2 regions of the Streptomyces sp. A5-4 genome follow, and region 2 is predicted to be linked to the other one. Evidence: riboswitches for the same ligand, from Rfam matches in the RefSeq annotation. Region 2 holds a riboswitch; the other holds the start of a gene.
The links. Region 2 has a riboswitch for glycine ahead of gcvP (aminomethyl-transferring glycine dehydrogenase). Riboswitches for the same ligand answer to the same signal wherever they lie in the genome.
Positions count from the first base shown of each region.

Region 1: linked by a shared signal. The riboswitch ahead of gcvT (glycine cleavage system aminomethyltransferase GcvT) and the one ahead of gcvP (aminomethyl-transferring glycine dehydrogenase) in region 2 are both predicted to bind glycine.

Region 1 is NZ_CP178591.1:6,233,428-6,236,823, reverse strand. It holds gene ACLLJJ_RS29320 (hypothetical protein) at 1-504, shown strand, start outside; gene ACLLJJ_RS29315 (AAA family ATPase) at 645-1,325, opposite strand; glycine riboswitch at 1,494-1,603, shown strand; glycine riboswitch at 1,604-1,717, shown strand; gene gcvT (glycine cleavage system aminomethyltransferase GcvT) at 1,754-2,869, shown strand; gene gcvH (glycine cleavage system protein GcvH) at 2,950-3,327, shown strand; gene glyA (serine hydroxymethyltransferase) at 3,368-3,396, shown strand, end outside.
Region 2 is NZ_CP178591.1:944,692-948,087, forward strand. It holds gene gcvP (aminomethyl-transferring glycine dehydrogenase) at 1-1,623, opposite strand, end outside; glycine riboswitch at 1,689-1,834, opposite strand; glycine riboswitch at 1,836-1,939, opposite strand; gene ACLLJJ_RS04330 (PRC-barrel domain-containing protein) at 2,054-2,419, shown strand; gene ACLLJJ_RS04335 (DNA polymerase IV) at 2,347-3,396, opposite strand, start outside.

The sequences.
Region 1 (3,396 bases), 5.3 Mb from region 2:
TCCACCGTGGCGAGCAACGCCGCACCGGACCCGGCGGCGCTGCTGGCGCAGGCGGACGTACTGTCCAAGCTGGGTCTCGTGGGCCCCCTCGGCGACCTCCTCAAGGAGGCTCTCGCCGCGAAGCCCGACCCGGCCAAGGTCAAGGAGCTCGCGGAGAAGGTGACCAAAGCGATCACCGGGGCGGCGCCCGCGGCCCCGGCCGCACCCGGCGTGCCGGCCGTTCCGGGGCTGGGTGGCTCGTCGGCCGACCGCGCCGCGGCGGCCGACCCGGTCGCCGACGCGCTGAAGGCGCTCCAGGCGAAGGTGACCGAGTTGGTGGCGGCTGTCACGGCAGGCGACCCGGCCAAGATCCTGGCCGCGGTCACCGGGACGGTCACCGCGGTGATCCCGCTGATCCTGGGTCTGCTGACGAAGCTGCCCCTGCCCCTGCCGGTGCCGCTGCCGGCGGTGCCGGCGGTGCCGACGCTGCCGGCGCCGGGCGTACCGGCTCTTCCCGCGGTCTAGCGACCACGGGCGCCCGTGCGACGGCGGGACCCGGTCCGCGTGCCCGATGCGGCCCGGGTCCCGTCGCGCTGTCCGGTCGCGCCGTCCGGTCGCCGGAGTCGGGCCGCCGTTCGGAGAGGCCCGACCGCCGCTCGGACCAACTACGCGAAGTCGATGGCCGTCAGCGCGGTCGCCGCCGCCCGGTCGAGCAGTACGGCCGAGGCGCACCCGGCCGGCAGCGTGCCGCCCTCCGCGTCGCGCACCAGCCGCGCCACGGCCCGGCGGTGGCGCGCGAAGGCGTAACCCGAGACACCACGGCCACGCTCCTGCTGCCCGGCCCGCGCCACCTCGGGCGTGACGTCGAGCAGTAACAGGTGCAGCGCCGCGCCTCTGCGCCGGGCGTCGCGCGACAGCCAGCCCCGCACCCATGCGAGCGTGCCGCAGTCGTGCACGACGACGCTCTCGCCGGAGCGCAGGGCGCGCCGCAGACCGGCGTAGTGCGCGACGCGGACGAGGGGGCGGTAGAGCGCGTACGGCAGGAGGCGCGGCATCCGGCGCTCCCATCGCTCGCGCACATCCTGCGAGTCGATGCGGCGGGCAGCCGCCGCGCGCCGGATCAGGGTGCTTTTGCCGCTGCCCGGCAGTCCGGAGACGACCACCACGTCCCCCGCCGCGAAGACCAGGCTCCCTGGGCTGCGGCCGGCACGCCCGCGCAGATCACGGACGGTGAACACGGGCCGACGGGCCGTCTCCCCGGCCGGCGCGGCCTGCTGTGCGGGCACCACGTCGCGCGCGACCCCCGCGCTCGTCGCGTAATACGCACCAGGCTGCTGCACCGTCATCGCACTCCCCCATGTCGGGTCCCCCACCCTTGCCCAAGAAGTGTAAAGAAAAGGTAATGCGCCACAAGCCATTTGCGGATGCGGCCGGGTGAGGTCCGCTTCGGCCCGCCCGACCCGCTTCCCCGCGATGCGTGCAATGATGTGCCCGCCAACTCCATAACGGCCGCTTGAATCCGCGCGGGAGAGTCCGGAGCACCCAGTTCGTCTGGTGCCGCTCAGGACGCCGAAGGAGCAAGTTCCTCCCTTGAATCTCTCAGGCCCCGAACCGCGCGGGCGAGGCAGATCTGAAAAGCGAGCCGCCTTCGTGGCGGCTCCACCCAAGGTGCAAGTCATGACCACACTTACGTGCGGTCGTGGTGAACCTCTCAGGTTCCGATGACAGATGGGGAGGATGTGTCCTCGCCTGTCATGCCCTGGGAGCCCCACACATGAGCAATGTCCCCCGTCTCACCGCCCTCGACGCGCTGCATCGCTCGCTGGGCGCGACCATGACCGACTTCGCGGGCTGGGACATGCCGCTGCGGTACGGCAGTGAGCGCGACGAGCACCTCGCCGTACGCACGTACGCCGGTCTCTTCGACCTCTCCCACATGGGCGAGATCACCGTCACAGGCCCGCAGGCCGCCGCCCTGCTGAACCACGCGCTGGTCGGCAACATCGGCACGGTCGGCCTCGGCCGCGCCCGCTACACCATGATCTGCCAGGAGGACGGCGGGATCCTGGACGACCTGATCGTCTACCGGCTGGCCGACACCGAGTACATGGTCGTCGCCAACGCGGGAAACGCCCAGGTGGTGCTCGACGCCCTGACCGCCCGCGCCGCCGGCTTCGAGGCCGACGTACGTGACGACCGTGACGCGTACGCGCTGATCGCCGTTCAGGGCCCGGAGTCCCCCGGCGTCCTGAAGTCCCTGACCGACGCCGATCTGGACGGGCTGAAGTACTACGCGGGCCTGCCCGGCACCGTCGCGGGCGTCCCGGCGCTCATCGCGCGCACCGGTTACACCGGCGAGGACGGCTTCGAGCTGTTCGTCGATCCGCGGCACGCCGAGGAGCTGTGGCTGGCGCTGACCGAGGCCGGCGCCCCCGTCGGCCTCGTCCCCTGCGGCCTGTCCTGCCGCGACACGCTGCGGCTGGAAGCGGGCATGCCGCTGTACGGGCACGAGCTGACCACCGCGCTGACGCCGTTCGACGCGGGTCTGGGCCGGGTCGTGAAGTTCGAGAAGGAGGGCGACTTCGTCGGCCGCGCCGCTCTTGAGGCCGCCGCCGAGCGGGCCGAGACCGCACCGCCGCGCAAGCTCGTCGGCCTGATCGCCGAGGGCCGCCGGGTGCCGCGCGCCGGGTACCAGGTCGTCGCGGACGGCAAGGTCATCGGCGAGGTCACCTCGGGCGCCCCGTCCCCGACGCTGGGCAGGCCGATCGCCATCGCGTACGTCGATCCGGCGCACGCCGCGCCCGGCACGCCCGGGGTCGGTGTGGACATCCGCGGCGCGCACGAGCCCTACGAGGTCGTCGCGCTGCCGTTCTACAAGCGCCAGAAGTAGACCGCCGGTCCAAGACGCGCGTCTCACCCAGCAAGACCACCGTTCCTCAGCACTCCCCCGCGTACAGGAGAATTCAGGTCATGAGCAACCCCCAGCAGCTGCGGTACAGCAAGGAGCACGAGTGGCTCGCGACCGCCGAGGACGGCGTCGCGACGATCGGCATCACCGAGTTCGCGGCCAACGCGCTCGGTGACGTCGTCTATGCCCAGCTCCCCGAGGTCGGCGACGCGGTGACCGCGGGGGAGACCTGCGGTGAGCTGGAGTCGACCAAGTCGGTCAGCGACCTGTACGCGCCGGTGACCGGTGAGGTCACCGAGTTCAACCAGGATGTCGTCGACGACCCGTCGCTGGTGAACTCCGCCCCGTTCGAGGGCGGCTGGCTGTTCAAGGTGCGCGTCACGCAGGAGCCGGACGACCTGCTCACCGCCGACGAGTACACCGCCCTCTCCGGCAACTAAGACCGAAGCCCGAAGCCCCGACGACTCGAACGGGACCGTGATGACTGTTCTCGACACTCCCCTGCATGA
Region 2 (3,396 bases):
CTCGACCGGTGCGAAGGGGTGGATCTGCCCGAACTCGGGCCAGGTGACCGGCTCCATCTCCGTGGTCGCGTTCAGCTTCATGGTGCAGGAGCCGAGCGGGATCATGCCGCGGTCGAGCGCGTAGTCCCGGTCGGCGAGCTTGCGCAGGTAGCGCAGCATCGCGGTCTCGGAGCGGTGCTGGTGGAAGACCGGGTGGGCCAGGTAGTCGTCGGTGCGCAGCAGCTCCGCGGGCAGCGTCTCGGCCGTCGACACGTCCAGCGCCTCCAGGTCGCCCTCGACACCGAAGGCCGACCAGACCGCGGCGATCTCGGCGCGGGCCGTCGTCTCGTCGCAGGCGATGGAGAGGGTGTCGGCGTCGACCAGGCGCAGGTTGACCCCGCCCTCACGCGCCGCGGCGAGGATCTCGGCGGCCTTGCCGGGGACGCGCGCGGTGAGAGTGTCGAAGTACGAGCCGTGCACGATCTCCACGCCGCCCGTCCGCAGGCCCTCGGCGAGCAGCACGGCGTACCGGTGCGTGCGGCCGGCGATGGAGCGCAGCCCGTCCGGGCCGTGGTAGACGGCGTACATCCCGGCCATCACCGCGAGCAGCACCTGCGCGGTGCAGATGTTGCTGGTGGCCTTCTCCCGGCGGATGTGCTGCTCACGCGTCTGCAGCGCCAGCCGGTAGGCCTTGTTGCCGTCGGCGTCGACGGACACACCGACGAGCCGGCCGGGCAGGCTGCGGGCGAACTTCTCGCGTACGGCCATGAAGCCGGCGTGCGGGCCGCCGAAGCCCATCGGTACACCGAAGCGCTGGGTGGTGCCCACCGCGATGTCCGCGCCCAGCTCGCCGGGCGAGGTGAGGAGCGTTAGGGCCAGCAGGTCGGCGGCGACGGTGACGATCGCACCGAGCTCGTGCGCCTGCTCGACGACGGGCTTGATGTCGCGTACGACGCCGGAGGCGCCCGGGTACTGCAGCAGCACACCGAAGACGCCGCGCTCGGCGACCTCGGCCGGGATCCCGTCGCGCAGATCGGCGACGACGACCTCGACACCGGTCGGCTCGGCGCGGGTCTGGATCACCGCGACGGTCTGCGGGAAGGCGTCCGAGTCGATCAGGTAGACGCCCTTCTTGACCTTGCCGACCCGGCGGGAGAGTGCCATCGCCTCGGCGGCGGCGGTGCCCTCGTCGAGCAGCGAGGCGCCGGAGGTGGGCAGCCCGGTCAGCTCGGCAACCATCGTCTGGAAGTTGAGCAGCGCCTCCAGCCGGCCCTGCGAGATCTCCGGCTGATAGGGCGTGTACGCCGTGTACCAGGAGGGGCTCTCCAGCACGTTGCGCAGGATCACCGGCGGGGTGAAGGTGCCGTAGTAGCCGAGCCCGATCATCGGGGCGAGCACCTGGTTGCGGTCCGCGAGCGTGCGCAGCTCGGCCTGTACCTCGGCCTCGGTGCGCGCGTCCGGCAGGGCCAGCGCCTCGGTGCTCTTGATGACATCCGGCACCGCGGCCGCGGTCAGCTCGTCGAGGGAGCCGTAGCCGACCTGGGCGAGCATCTTGGCCTGCGCTGCGGCATCGGGGCCGATGTGGCGCTGCTCGAAGGGGATGCCACGCTCGAGCTGTGAGAGCGGAATGCGGTTAGCGGTCATCTGCGGAAGGCCTCCTGGTCTGACGCGACCTGCGAGGGGCACCATTGCGGGTACCCCGGACGGCCTCCCCCTCTGTCATCTCAACCTGAGAGCTTCACCGGGGCGCGAAAAACACGCTCCGACTTTCACCGTCGGTGAGGGAAGGCTCCGTCCGGGCGGTGCTCTGTGCAGAGACATGCCCGTGCGACTCCCACCCTGCTTTCCAGAGTGACCTCGTCCATGCGGTACGGGGGCCTGAGAGATTCCGGGGAGGATTTGCTCCTTCGGCGCCTCCGGCACGTTCACGTTCGCCGGAGGACTCTCCCGCACGGGGTCAGCAGCCGTCAGCCAGCCTACCAGCGAGCCCCGTCGCCCATCCCTCAAGTGGCCGTAGTCCCCAATGTGCACTTTCGTAGTGTTTACGGAGCAGTTGCGATCAGTTGGAGGGACCGTGCAGACCGACATCGATCCGCGCAGCCTGATCGGCCGCAAGGCGTACGACCGCAATGGCACCAAGATCGGAACGGTGGACGAGGTGTACCTCGACGACGCCACGGGAGTCCCCGAGTGGGCGGCCGTACGCACCGGGCTCTTCAGCCGCGACGCCTTCGTGCCCCTGGAGCCGAGCGAGGTCGTGGAAGATTCGCTGCGCGTCCCCTTCGAGCGGGCACTCATCAAGGACGCCCCTGACTTCGGCGTGGGCCGCCACCTCTCCCCGGAACAGGAACTGCAGCTCTACCACCACTACGGGCTAGAAATCTCGCCGCCCGCGCCCGACGGCGACTTCGGCCGGCTGGCGGGCGAGGACACCACCTGATCCTCTCGGCCCGCCGAATCCCCCGGCTCCGCCTGCTCCTGCGCCGCCCGCACCAACGGGAGCGGCTCGGAGGGCTCCAGGTCCGGATCGTCCACCTTGAAGGTCCGTACCCACCCGGGCCTGGAGGTCGGCTCCTCGAAGCGCACCGTGACCCGCCCGAGACCACTGCCCTGCACCCAGCCCGCTCCATGCTCGGCATGGCGCACATCGTGTCCCGCGTGCCACCGCCGCTCCGGCGGCGGCTCCGGCGCCCGCTCCACCGCCGCTCTGCCCCCGTACGGCTCCCCCTCCCCCGTCTTTCCTTCCTCGGCCCCCGCCTCCTCACCCGCCGCCTCCTCCGTCGCTGCCTTCTCTGTCGCCGCCTTCTGCGTCTCCGCCCTCTCGGTCTCCGCCCGCTCCGTCGCCACCTGGGCGAAGAGATCCTCCTGGGTGTAGTCCGCGAGCCCGGTGACCCCTACGCCGAGCAGCCGCACCCCACCCGTGGTGTCCACCGACTCCAGCAGCCGCCCCGCGGCCTCCCGCACCACGGCGGGATCGTCGGTGGGACCGCGCAGGGTCTCGGAGCGCGTCAGAGTCGAGAAGTCGTACCGCCGCACCTTCAGCACAACTGTCCGGCCCGACCGACCGGCCGCCCGCAGTCGCACCACGCACCGGTCGGCCAGCCGCCCCACCTCGGCCCTGATCCTGACCCGATCGTGCAGGTCCACCTCGAAGGTGTCCTCGACGGACACGGACTTCGCGTCCCGCTCGGGGACGACGGGCCGGTCGTCGTACCCGGAGGCCATCCGGAAAAGCGAGGCCCCGTGCGCCTTCCCCAGCAGCCGTACGAGCTCGTCCTCGCCCGCCCCGGCCAGGTCCACGACCGTCGTCATCCCGGCACGCCGCAGATGCTCCCCGGTGGCCGGCCCGACCCCGGGCAGAATCCGCACCGGCATCGGCGCCAGCAGCTCCCGCTCGGTGCCCGGCTCTATGAGCAC